2 regions of the Jatrophihabitans sp. sgz311053 genome follow, and region 1 is predicted to be linked to the other one. Evidence: riboswitches for the same ligand, from Rfam matches in the RefSeq annotation. Region 1 holds a riboswitch; the other holds the start of a gene.

Region 1 (6,142 bases):
GAGCAGGTGCTGCGGTTGTCCGACCAGGTCTGGGTGATGCGCGCGGGACGCTGCGTCGGCGGCCGGCGTACTGCAGAGACCACCGGCGACGAGATCGTCGGCCTGATCACCGGGGCGGTGGCGGCATGACCACGATCCCGAATCCGCTGGGCGTCCACGCCCTCGTCTGGGTCGGCGACACGTCGCCGGCCTCGGTGACGCAGGCGGTCACCGCGACCGCCGCGGCGGGCTACGACCTGCTGGAGCTCTCGCTGCACGACGCCGTCAACCTGGACGTCCCGGCGGCCCGCGAGGCGCTGTCCGCGGCGGGGCTGCAGGTGGCGTGCTCGCGTGGCCTCGCCTTCGACGCCGACGTCTCCAGCGACGACGCCGCGGTGGTCCGCCGGGGTGCGGAGCTGCTGCACGACTCGCTGCTGATCACGGCCGGCCTCGGTGGCACCCACCTGACGGGCGCGCTGTACTCGGCGCTGGGCAAGTACGGCCATCCGCTCTCCGAGGCCGGACGGGCCAATGTCGTCAGCGTGCTGCGGGACCTGGCCACCGAGGCCGCCGGCCGGGACATGACCCTCGGCCTGGAGATCTGCAACCGGTACGAGACCAACGTCGTCAACACGGCGGCCGATGCGCTCCGGCTGGCCGACGACATCGGCGCCGACAACGTCACCATCCACCTCGACACGTACCACATGAACATCGAGGAGGACGACTTCGTGGCGCCGGTCCTGCTGGTCGGCGACCGGCTCGGCTACGTCCACATCGGCGAGAACCACCGCGGCTACCTCGGCTCCGGTCACCTGGACTTCGCCGCCTTCTTCGGCGCGCTGGCCGAGATCGGGTACACCGGTCCGGTGACCTTCGAGAGCTTCTCCTCGGCGGTCGTCTCCGCCACGCTGTCGAACGATCTGGCCATCTGGCGCAACCTCTGGGACGACGGCGCTGATCTGGCCGGGCGTGCCCGGGAGTTCATGGTCGAGCAGATTGCGGTGGCGTGGTCGGCACGCTGAGCACCCCCACGCTCGACGAGCTCGTCGAGCGCATCGCCGGGCTGCAGGCGGTCTCGTCGCGGCCCCGGCTGGTCGTCGGCATCGCCGGCAGCCCGGGCTCGGGCAAGACCACGCTGGCGCAGGCACTGGTCCGCCGGCTCTCGGACGTCGACGACTGGCGTGACGGTCCGGTCGCGCACGTCCCGATGGACGGCTTCCACCTCGCCGACGCCGAGCTCGACCGGCTCGGCCGGCGCGAGCGCAAGGGCGCACCGGACACCTTCGACCCCGGCGGCTACGCGGCGCTGCTGCAGCGCGTCGCCGCCGGAGAGACGGTGTGGGCACCGGACTTCGAGCGCGTCCTGGAGCAGCCCATTGCCCAGGGACTGCCGGTCGGCGAGCAGGTGCGCACCGTCGTCAGCGAGGGCAACTACCTGCTGCTGGACGACCCGTCCTGGCGCGGGGTCCGCGCCTGCTTCGACGAGGTCTGGTTCTGCCGGGTCGATCCGGCCGTCCGGGTGGAGCGGCTGGTGGCGCGTCACATCCGCTTCGGCAAGTCGCCGGCCGCGGCGCGGGCGTGGGTGGCCGCGGTCGACGAGCGCAACGCCGCCCTGGTCGAGGCGTCGGCCGACGCCGCCGATCTGATCGTGGACTGCGGCTGACGCCCTGCTGAAACGACGTTCGGCCCGAGCCGGTGGGCTCGGGCCGAACGTGGATGAGGTTCTGGGTCAGACGATGCGGACCGCGTCGGCCTGCGGGCCCTTGGGACCCTGCACGACCTCGAACTCGACGCGCTGGTTCTCGTCCAGGCTCTTGTAGCCGTCGGCCTGGATGGCCGAGTAGTGGACGAAGACGTCCTGACCGTCGTCCACGGCGATGAAGCCGTAGCCCTTCTCGGCGTTGAACCACTTCACGGTGCCCTGTGCCACGTGCACTCCCTGCTGCGTTCCCTGGGGGACTGACCGAGATCACCGCACGTCACGATGCTCGGGGTCTACGTTCCTCGGTGCCGCTTCACTGCTCTGCACGATCCGGTGACCGGAGCGTGATACTGCGCGTCGCTTTACGTTCGTCACTTCGACCGCCGCGGACGCTACCCGGCAGTTCCACGACGGCTCAACCCCCGATTCACGCAATTCTCACAACGGGGTGAATCCGGACCAACCGTCGCGGACCTGCGGATCAGAGCAGCCCGGCCTCGCGCATCCCCTTGATGGTGGGCTTGATGATGGCCGTCGGACGGGCGCCGGCGCTCACCGCGTCGACGGTCTTCAGCCCGTCGCCGGTGTTGTAGACAACGGTCTCGACGGACGTGTCGATCGCACCCTGCTCGACGAGCTTCTTCAGCGTCGCCACGGTGACACCGCCCGCGGTCTCGGCGAAGACGCCCGTGGTGCGGGCCAGCAGCTTGATGCCCTCGCGGATCTCGTCGTCGTTCACCGCTGCCATGGCGCCGCCGGTGGTACGCACGGCGTCGAGCGCGTACGGGCCGTCTGCGGGGTTGCCGATGTTCAGCGACTTCGCGATGCCGGTGGGGCGAACCGGCACGACCTCGTCCACACCGGCCTGGAAGGCAGTGGCGATGGGCGAGCAGCCGGCCGACTGTGCACCGAAGACCTTCCACTGCGAGTTGGACGCCACCAGCCCGGCGCCGGCGAGCTCCTTGAAGGCCTTGTGGATCTTGGTCAGCATCGATCCCGACGCCATCGGTGCGACGTACTGGCCGGGCAGTCGCCAGCCGAGCTGCTCGGCGACCTCGTAGCCCAGGGTCTTGGAGCCCTCCGCGTAGTACGGCCGGACGTTGACGTTGACGAAACCGGTGTCCTCGAACTCGTCGGTCTCGCCGAGCTCCGAGCAGAGCCGGTTCACGTCGTCGTAGGAACCCTCGATGCCGACGAGGGTGCCGCCGTAGATCGCCGTCTGCGTGATCTTGGCCGGCTCGAGGTCGGCGGGCACGAAGACGATGGAGGGCATGCCGATCCGCGCGGCGTGGGCGGCGACGGAGTTGGCCAGGTTGCCGGTCGAGGCACAGGCGATGCGGGTGAAGCCGAGTTCACGGGCTGCGGTGATCGCTACCGAGACGACCCGGTCCTTGAAGGAGTGGGTCGGGTTGGCCGAGTCGTCCTTGATCCACACCGGCGCGGTGAAGCCCAGCTCGTCGGCGAGGCGGTCGGCGCGGATGAGCGGCGTCATGCCGGTGCCCGAGTCGACGCGGGTGGCGGGGTTCTGGCCTACCGGCAGCAGGCCCGCGTAGCGCCACAGCGAATGCGGTCCGGCCTCGATCTCGTCGGCGGTGACACGAGCGAGCGCGGCCGGGTCGTAGCCGATCTCCAACGGACCCCAGCACTCGAGGCAGGCGTGCTGCGCGCCGAGGGGGTACTGCGCGAGGCAGTTGCGACAGACCAGGCCCGAGGCGGGCGAGGGGACGGTGTGTCGATCGATCAGGGCAGTCATGTACGAGGCCTTTCTCCTCATCTTCCCCGCGCAACGTGCGCGAGCCGGAGTTGGCACCTGCGGCGGCGGCCTCGCGGAAGCAAGGTGAGCGCACGTGGTTGCCGGGGCTTCGTCGGGCCGGTCCCTCTGCCCCTCTGGATGAGCGTGCTGTTCAGTTGTGGGTCGAACGACAGCCATGATGACACAGCGAGGTGTGTGCTTCAGCCCGTCGAGTAGTCGGGGGTGAGGACGACCACGATCGGGCCGCTGGGGAGCTCGGGGAACTTCTCGACCACTCGCTTGATCCCCGGGAACTGATCGCGCAGCGCCTTGGCCGCCGCCTCCGCGCCCTTGACGCCGGGGTCGTAGTAGGCGCAGGTGGAGATGATCTCGTTCTGCAGGTTGCCGATCTCGCTGACCTTCCACCCACCCTCGCGGAACTGCCGCGCCGCGTCGGTGGCCAGGCCGTTCGTCGTGGTGTTGTTCAGCACCACCAGCGGGATGGTCTTGTCTGCCGCCTCGCTTCCGGGCGAGGAGTTGCCGAGGCTCAGCGTCGGACCGCTCGGCCGGGACGTCGGCCGCGGCGAGGTCGACGGCGCAGGCGAGGTGGCTGCGGAGGTGGGCGCCGGTGAGGAGGAGCGCGGCGAGGTCGAGGCAGCACCGGTAGACCGCTCACCGGCGGTCTTGTCGTTGCCGTCCGGCGCGTTGAGGGCGATCACCGCAACCACGAGCACGACGACGCCCAGAACAGCCAGGACGATCCCCGTGACACGCTCCCGGTGGCGACGTCGCGCCTGCTGCCGGGCCAGACGGCCGTGCTTCTCGTTCAGTTCCTAGACCTCGATACCCAGACGACGTGCCGACCGCTGTCGCTGCCGGCTCGCCCGTAATCTTCGCAAACGCTTGACCAGCATGGGATCGGCGGCCAGCGCGGCGGGGGTGTCGATCAAGGCATTGAGCACCTGGTAGTACCGGGTGGCCGACATGTCGAAGAGCTCCCGGATGGCCTGCTCCTTGGCACCGGCGTACTTCCACCACTGCCGTTCGAAGGCGAGGATCTCGCGGTCTCGCCGAGTCAGGCCGTCGTCGGGCTCGTCCGAGCCCTCGGCTCCGGAGGCGGCGTGCGCGGACTGCATAGGGGCTTACTCCTGCCTGCGGGGGCGACGTTCGTGGGGTGCTACCGGGCAGGCGCGCCGGGTCGTCGCGGCCCGAATCCCACCCGTGTAATTCCCAGCTCGTATTCAAGCACGAGCGCCCTCGTCAAGGGGCCGCGGCGCGCCTGTGGACGACCGGCCCGTCGTCCACAGACCGGCGCCGACCTCCCCGCGGCGGGCACGCGGCGGCAAGGCTCGACGCATGGACCCCTTCGACATGCAGTACCCGGCACGGGTGGCGGCGACGGCGGCCAGGCTCGACGAGGTCGGGCGGGCGCTGCGGGAGCGGGCGGCCCGGCTCACCGGCACGATTGCCGGCTGCCGTTGGGACGGCGCCGGAGCCAGGTCGTTCCGCGTCGCGGCCGAGACGGCGCTCGCCCGGTTACGGATCGCGACCGGTGACGTCGAGGCCGCCGCCGCCGCGCTCCGCCGGCACGCGGCGGCCGTCGGTGACGAGCTCGACCGGCAGCGGGCCGACGAGCTGCGCCGCCACCGCGAGGACCTCGAGCGGCTCCGGTCCCTGCTGCATGCAGGCCCGCCGTGACGACGCCGGCACCCGTCCCTGCTGTGCGGGTGACCGGCGGCACCGGCGGCATCACCGCCAACCGCGACGAGCTGGAACACCTCGCGACCCTGCTCGGCCACGACGGCGAGACGACCTCGGCCGACGGCTTCGCCGTGGACCGGATCCACGATGGGCTCGGCAGTCCGTACCTCGGCGGCCCCCTCGGCACCGCCGGCAATCTGGACGCCGCCGGGCTGCTGCGCGCGAACGCCCTGCTCGCCGACGGGGCTATCCGGCTCCGGGCCGCCGGCGACCAGCTCACCGACCTCGGGCACAAGCTCTCCGCCGCTGCGCAGGGATATCCCTGGGGCAGCTCTGTGCTCAGTGACGGGATCCTCGCGCCGGTCGAGCTGCTCCTCGGCCGTGGCGGCCTCGGCATCGCCACGTCCGGCGTCTTCGGAGCCGGGGTCGATCCCCGGCCGCGGCAGGCCGATGCCGCGGTCGAGCTGCTCGGGCTGACCACGATCACCTCAGCCGGCGCACCGACCCGGGACGGCCGGGGCGTCGCGGTGCCGACCGGAGCCCCCGCCGCCGTCGCGGCCCCGCGGCGCCTCGTCGACGTGGTGGACGGCCTCGCCGAGACCAACCGCCGCGGCGGCGGCGGCGGGATCGACGTCCGCCTGCTGGTCGGCAGCGACGGCGCCCGACGCGCCGTCGTGGACATCACCGGCACCCGGACCTGGCGCCCCGGTGGGGCCAACCCCGCCGACGTCACGACGAACTCGATGGCCCTCCTGGGCCGGAGCGGGGCGTACAGCCACGGCGTCCTGGCCGCGCTGCGCCGCGCCGGGGTACGCAGCGACGAACCGGTGATGCTCGTCGGCCACAGCCAGGGCGGGATGGTCGCCGTCACCGCCGCCCGCGACGCCGTCCGCAGCGGCGAGTTCCGGGTGACGCACGTGGTGACCGCGGGCTCGCCCATCGCCCGGACGGCCAGGGATCTCCCCGCTTCGGTCCGGGTGCTCGCGTTGGAGAACAGCCGCGACGTGGTGCCGTCCCTCGACGGC
Region 2 (6,142 bases), on a different contig from region 1:
CGTCCAAGTGCTTCTTGATCGCCGGATAGACGTACATCTCCTCGGCCACGCTGTGGCGGACGAGCTCGGCGATGACGGTATCGGCGCTGTCGCGACGGTCGTCCGGGTCCTGCTGGGTGCCGATCATCTCGATGAGATCCAGGACCTCGTGATGGTCGGCGGTGAGGATGTCGACGACGTCGGCCCGGGCGGCGGCGTCGGAGCGGGTGTCTGACGGACTGGTCATGGCGGGTCTCCTCGCCTCAGGAGGACCGCGCGACCCGGTTTCGATCGCGGCCCTCCAGGCTCAGGTACCCGAACCGCACGCTGAGCATGCCGCCGCCCGGCACGACGGCGCAGCGGGTCACCCCACGGGCGATCGGTAGGCGGCGAAGGTGGTGCGGCGTCGCAGCCGGAAGCCCAACGATTCGTAGAGCCGGATCGCGGTGGTGTTCGCCGCGCCCGTGTGCAGCAGCGGCGTCGCGCCTTCGCGACGGATCTCGTGGGCGACGGCGCGCACCAGGCGCGCCCCCAACCCCTGCCGCCGGGCCTCGGGATCGGTGCAGACGGCGCTGATCTCGATCCAGCCGGGCGGACGCAGCCGCTGCCCGGCCATGGCGAGCAGGCGCCCGTCCCGCTTGACGCCGAGGTATGTCCCCAGCTCGATGGTGCGGGGGAGGAACGGGCCGGGCTTGGTCCGTGCGACGAGGTCGAGCATGGCGGGGACGTCAGCGGCGGTGAGGACCGTCGCCTCGGCGTCGGGGGCGTCGTCGACACCGTCGTCGACCAGCTGGACGCCCGCGACAGTGGCGACGCGCTCCCACTGCGGCGGCGGCGCGGCGGCCTGTCCGGTGACCGTCACCGTCTCGCCGGGGCCGACCAGCCGCGCCAGGTCGCCCCAGGCGTCGGCGTCGGCATCCGCCGGCAGGGCGGTGAAGGGGCTGACGTCCACGGGGTAGCGGCGCGCCCGGCCGACCACCTCGGCGAAGGTGGCGTGCGGTCCGGTCAGGGAGTGCCAGGCGGCGTTGTCCAGCACCGTCTCGTCGGGTCGGTGGTCATGGACGGCGGCTGCGGGAAGGGCCATGCGAAGTCCAATGCGGGTCGAGGCGTGTGTGCAATGTCTAGCATGCCTGTAGGAATTGACAACGCAGCGAGGGTCGCTCTAGGTTCTCGTATCGAAGGTCATGAGTGTCAGCGACAAGCCCTGGCTCGCTGGCCGGCAACCCTCGCGTCGCGGTGGGGTGCTCCAGGTGACGACCGGACCGTGATCCCGCCGGGATCCACGGTAAGCGCGACAGCCCCGCCCGGGCGAGGACGGATCGATGATCAGCTCATTCACCCCACCGGCTGCAGGGTTCTGCTGCCGCCGCCACGTCGACCTGCATCGGGTCGGCAGCGCGCTCTGTCGCTGACGCACACCGCGTCCGAAGCGCGACTGACGAGTTTGCGCAAAGCCGCGCACATCTGCTGACGGCTGCGCAGACGTTCGATCTCACCGACCCACGTCCCTGTGGTGTCGGCTCTCTCACCCACGCTCCCCGGAGTAGCCATGACCAGATTTGCCGCCGCGGCCCCGTCCGCCACCCGTGAGCCCGCCGGCGCCGACCCCCGTGCGGAGGCGGCGACCGGCGCTCCCGGCGGCGACCATCCCGACCCGCTGGCCCGCGAGCAGGTGCTGGCGCAGCGGCACCCGTGGCGCTGGGTGGCGGTGGCGGCGGTGCTCGTCGTCGCAGTCCAGGTGGCCCACGGGCTCGTCACCAACCCGTTCTTCGAGTGGGATCGCTTCGGGTACTGGTTCGCCCGCCCGGCCATCGTGGACGGCGTCCTCGTCACGCTCGAGGTGACGGCCTGGAGTGCGGTGCTCGGCCTGGTCGGCGGCATCCTGCTCGCCGTCATGCGGATGTCGGCGAACCCGGTGCTGCGGGGCGCGGCCTGGCTCTACATCTGGCTGTTCCGCTCGATACCGCTCATCGTGCTGCTGGTCATCCTCTTCAACTTCTCGCTGATCTACCCGCAGCTCGGCCTCGGCCTTCCTTTCGGCCCGCAGTTCGCCACCTTCGCGACGAAGGACGTGCTGAGCTACCTCGCCATCGCCGTGCTGGGGCTGGCCCTGAACGAGGCCGCCTACGCCGCCGAGGTCGTCCGCGGCGGACTGCTCGCCGTGGACCAGGGGCAGTACGAGGCGGCCGCCGCCATCGGGCTGAGCCGGAGCCGGCAGTTCCGGCGCGTGGTGCTGCCGCAGGCGTTGCGCTCGATCGTGCCGTCCTACGTCAACCAGCTGATCCAGCTCATCAAGGCCAGCTCCCTCGTCTACTACGTGTCGATGCTCGACCTGTTCGGCACCGTCCAGTCGCTGCAGAACACCTTCACCAGCGACATCGTGCCGCTGCTGCTGGTGGCCAGCGCCTGGTACATCCTCATGACGAGCGTGCTGTCGGTCGTGCAGTACTACGTCGAGCGCTACTTCGGCCGGGGCGCGACGCGGGTCACGGCGGGTGTCCGGTGACGGCCGCAACGGTGCCTGCGCTGCAGATCCGCAACGCCCGCAAGGCCTTCGGCGGTCACGAGGTGCTGCGTGGCATCGACCTCGACGTCGCCGCCGGCGAGGTGGTCGCGATCATCGGACCGTCCGGCTCGGGAAAGTCGACGCTGCTGCGCGCCATCCCGCAGCTGGAGCCGCTGGACCTCGGCTATGTCCGGGCCGCCGGCGAGCTGGTCGGGGTCCGGGAGCAGGGCGGCAGGCTGCGTCGGCTGCCAGACCGGGCCGTCCGGGCGCAGCGATCCGCCATCGGCTTCGTCTTTCAGAGCTTCAACCTCTTCGGCCACCTCACCGTCGTCGACAACGTCGCCGAGCCGCTGCTGGCACACCGCGCCGCCGATCGGGCGACCGCGCGCCGTCGCGCCGGTGAGCTGCTCACCCGCGTCGGCATCGGCGAGAAGGCCGATGCCTACCCTCGTCAGCTCTCCGGCGGCCAGCAGCAGCGCGCGGCGATCGCCCGCGCCCTGGCGCTGGACCCGCAGCTGCTGCTCTTCGACGAGCCCACCTCCGCGTTGGACCCCGAGCTCGTCGGGGAGGTGCTGTCGGTGATCCGCGAGCTTGCCGACAGCGGCCGGACGCTGGTGATTGTCACCCACGAGCTGCGCTTCGCCCGAGAGATCGCCGACACCGTCCACTTCCTCGACCGCGGCCTCGTGGTCGAGAGCGGACCGCCGTCTCAGGTGATCGACAACCCGAGCCACGAACGCACCCGCGCGTTCGTCAGCCGTGTCCGCTGACCCGGCTTCCCGCATCGACGCACCACCCCATCAGAGGAGAACGCCCGTGCAACGCCCACGACCGACCGTCCGACGTGCCCTCACCGCAGCCGTGGCTGCCGTGCTCGCCGGCGGGCTCACCGCCTGCGCCAGCGGTGCCAGTGGCGACACTGCCACCACGAGCAAGGACGGCGTCACCTCCGTCGGCGTCGCCACGCTCGCCGGACCCGCCTTCTCGCCGGTCACCATCGCCGTCCGCCGCGACGAGCAGATCCGCAAGCTGGTCCCCAAGGCCGTCCTGGACTCCGGCGAGCTGACCATCGGCGTCGGCGCGCTGCCGTCGGTGTTCCCGCCCCTGGTCATCACCGGCACCGACCAGAAGACGCTGACCGGCTCCGAGCCCGACCTCGGCCGCCTCGTCGCCGCCGTCCTGGGCCTCAAGCCGGTGATCAACAACTCCACCTGGGAGAACCTCTTCATCGGCATCACCGGTGGCCGCAGCGATGTCGGCATCTCCAACATCACCGACACCGAGGAGCGCAAGCAGAAGTACGACTTCGCCACCTACCGGCACGACGACCTCGCCTTCGAGGTCCCGGCGAAGAGCAAGCTGAAGTTCACCGGGGACCCGTCGGTGCTCGCCGGACTCACCATCTCCGTCGGATCGGGCACCAACCAGGAACGCATCCTGCTGAAGTGGCGCAAGGAGCTCGCGGCCAAGGGCAAGTCCTTCCAGATCAAGTACTTCCCGGACAACAACTCGGTGAACCTGGCGCTGGCGTCCGGCCGGATCGACGCCTACTTCGGGCCGAACCCCGGCATCCAGTACCACATCGCCCAGAACAAGAACGGCCCCTCGCCGACCAGGTCCGCCGGGCGCTACTCCGGTGCCGGCGCCACGCTGCAGGGACTCATCGGGGCCACCACCAAGAAGGGGAACGGGCTGGTCGAGCCGTTGCAGCGCGCGATCAACAAGCTGATTGCCACAGGCGCCTATGCCCGGTGGCTCAAGGCCTACCACCTCTCCAACGAGGCCGTCCCGACGTCGCAGATCAATCCGCCGGGGCTTCCGCTGTCCGACTCCTGACCATCCGGCACCGGGTCCGCGCGGCCGTCGCCGCGCGGACCCGTCCCACGAACTCCACCCGGGAGCAGACATGACCGCCCTTGTCCCCGACACCGTCGCGCCGCTGGCCGAGCTGGCCAATGCCGACACCCTCGTCCCGCTGGTGACGGGGGAGTGGACCCGCTACGTCGACCTCGACAGCGCTGCCAGCACCCCGCCGCTGCGTGCCGTGCAGGAGGCACTGGCCGAGGCGACGCCCTACTACGCGAGCGTCCACCGCGGTGCCGGCTGGTCCAGCCAGCTCTCCACCGCCGCCTACGAGCGGTCGCGCGCCGTCGTGGGCGCCTTCGTCGGCGCGCGAGACGACGACGTGGTGATCTTCACCCGCAACACCACCGATGCGCTGACCCTGCTGGCACGTGCGGTGCCCGGCCCGGTGTTGCACCTGGACCTGGAGCACCACGCCAACCAGCTGCCGTGGCGCAGCGGGCGGTGCACCGTCGTGCCCGCCGGGCCGACGTGGTCCGGCACGCTCGCCGACCTCGGGGCGGCCCTGCGCGACCGCGACATCGCCCTCGTCTCGATCACCGGCGCCTCCAACGTCACCGGGGAGTGCCCGCCGCTGGCCGACGTCGTCGCACTGGCCCGTCGTCACGGCGCCCGCGTCGCCGTCGACGGCGCGCAACTGGTCCCGCACCGCAACGTCGACCTCGCCGCGCTCGACGTCGACTACCTGGCCTTCTCCGGTCACAAGCTCTACGCGCCATACGGCACCGGGGCTCTCGTCGGCCGCCGTGACTGGCTCGACGCCGCCCCCGCGCACCAGCCCGGCGGGGGCGCGGTGGCCCGGGTCGGGGTGACCGACGTCGAGTGGTTGGCCTCGCCGGCCCGGCACGAGGGCGGCACCCCCAACGTCCTCGGTGCCGTGGCGCTCGCGGCCGCCTGCCGCGCCGTCGCGGCCATCCCCGAAACGACCCGGATCGCGCACGAGCGATCGCTGCTGGAGCGGTTGCGCGGTGGTCTGAGCGGCCTCGGCCTGCCGCCGCTGCGGCTCTGGCCGGGCGACGGGCTAGACAGCGTCGGGGTCACTGCCTTCGCCGTTGCCGAACACGACCCCGCCGAGGTCGCCGCCTGGCTCTCGGCGGAGTACGGCATCGGGCTGCGCGACGGCCGGTTCTGCGCCCATCCGCTGCTGCAGCGGACGACCGGCGGGGCGCCACTGCTGCGGGCGAGCCTGGGGTTGGGCAGCAGCAGCGGCGACGTCGACGCCCTCGTCGCCGGCCTGGACGAGCTGCTCGCCGAGGGTCCGCGGTGGCGGTACGAGCGCACTGCGGCCGGTGTCCTGCCGGTGGACGATCCCCGCCCGCGACCGGCCTTCGCGGGAGCGCCGGTCTCGACGCCCGGCTGCGAGCCGTCCCGGTAGCTCGGCCGGTTTGCCGGGTCCGGCGGCAGGGTAGGCGCCTGCAGAGCGCGGGGTGCGGTCGAACCGAGGGCCGCCGACCACCCGCCGCGAGGTGCATCGTGCCGTCCGGTTCAAGCAAGACCGAGACCCTGCTGTCGCGTATCGAGTCCGAAGAGCGGCTCGACGCCCCCGCCGCGGCAGGGGCATCGCTGCTGTCGAAGGTGCTGCGCCCCGGCACGGTGAAGGACCTGCTCAGCGGCACGCCGCTGGGACACGCTGCGCACCCCGCCGTGGTCGTCGTGCCGATCGGCTCGTGGCTGACCGCCTCCGTTCTGGACCTCACCGGCGCCGACGCCGACGCCGCCCGGCGGGCAGTCGGGCTCGGCATCCTGTCGGCGCTGCCGGCCTCGCTCACCGGGGCCTCGGACTGGGTCGACACC

The links. Region 1 has a riboswitch for S-adenosylmethionine ahead of thrC (threonine synthase). Riboswitches for the same ligand answer to the same signal wherever they lie in the genome.
Region 2: linked by a shared signal. The riboswitch ahead of AC0NZQ_RS19585 (amino acid ABC transporter permease) and the one ahead of thrC (threonine synthase) in region 1 are both predicted to bind S-adenosylmethionine.

Annotation. Positions count from the first base shown of each region.
Region 1 is NZ_JBWAXP010000002.1:26,693-32,834, reverse strand. It holds gene AC0NZQ_RS09075 (ATP-binding cassette domain-containing protein) at 1-129, shown strand, start outside; gene AC0NZQ_RS09070 (sugar phosphate isomerase/epimerase family protein) at 126-1,004, shown strand; gene AC0NZQ_RS09065 (nucleoside/nucleotide kinase family protein) at 989-1,645, shown strand; gene AC0NZQ_RS09060 (cold-shock protein) at 1,712-1,912, opposite strand; gene thrC (threonine synthase) at 2,166-3,437, opposite strand; SAM riboswitch class I at 3,452-3,582, opposite strand; gene AC0NZQ_RS09050 (LytR C-terminal domain-containing protein) at 3,638-4,150, opposite strand; gene AC0NZQ_RS09045 (DUF3263 domain-containing protein) at 4,250-4,552, opposite strand; gene AC0NZQ_RS09040 (hypothetical protein) at 4,773-5,114, shown strand; gene AC0NZQ_RS09035 (alpha/beta hydrolase family protein) at 5,111-6,142, shown strand, end outside.
Region 2 is NZ_JBWAXP010000003.1:342,897-349,038, forward strand. It holds gene AC0NZQ_RS19575 (hemerythrin domain-containing protein) at 1-226, opposite strand, end outside; gene AC0NZQ_RS19580 (GNAT family N-acetyltransferase) at 344-1,063, opposite strand; SAM riboswitch class IV at 1,160-1,277, shown strand; gene AC0NZQ_RS19585 (amino acid ABC transporter permease) at 1,529-2,485, shown strand; gene AC0NZQ_RS19590 (amino acid ABC transporter ATP-binding protein) at 2,482-3,255, shown strand; gene AC0NZQ_RS19595 (ABC transporter substrate-binding protein) at 3,302-4,321, shown strand; gene AC0NZQ_RS19600 (aminotransferase class V-fold PLP-dependent enzyme) at 4,392-5,723, shown strand; gene AC0NZQ_RS19605 (Rieske (2Fe-2S) protein) at 5,822-6,142, shown strand, end outside.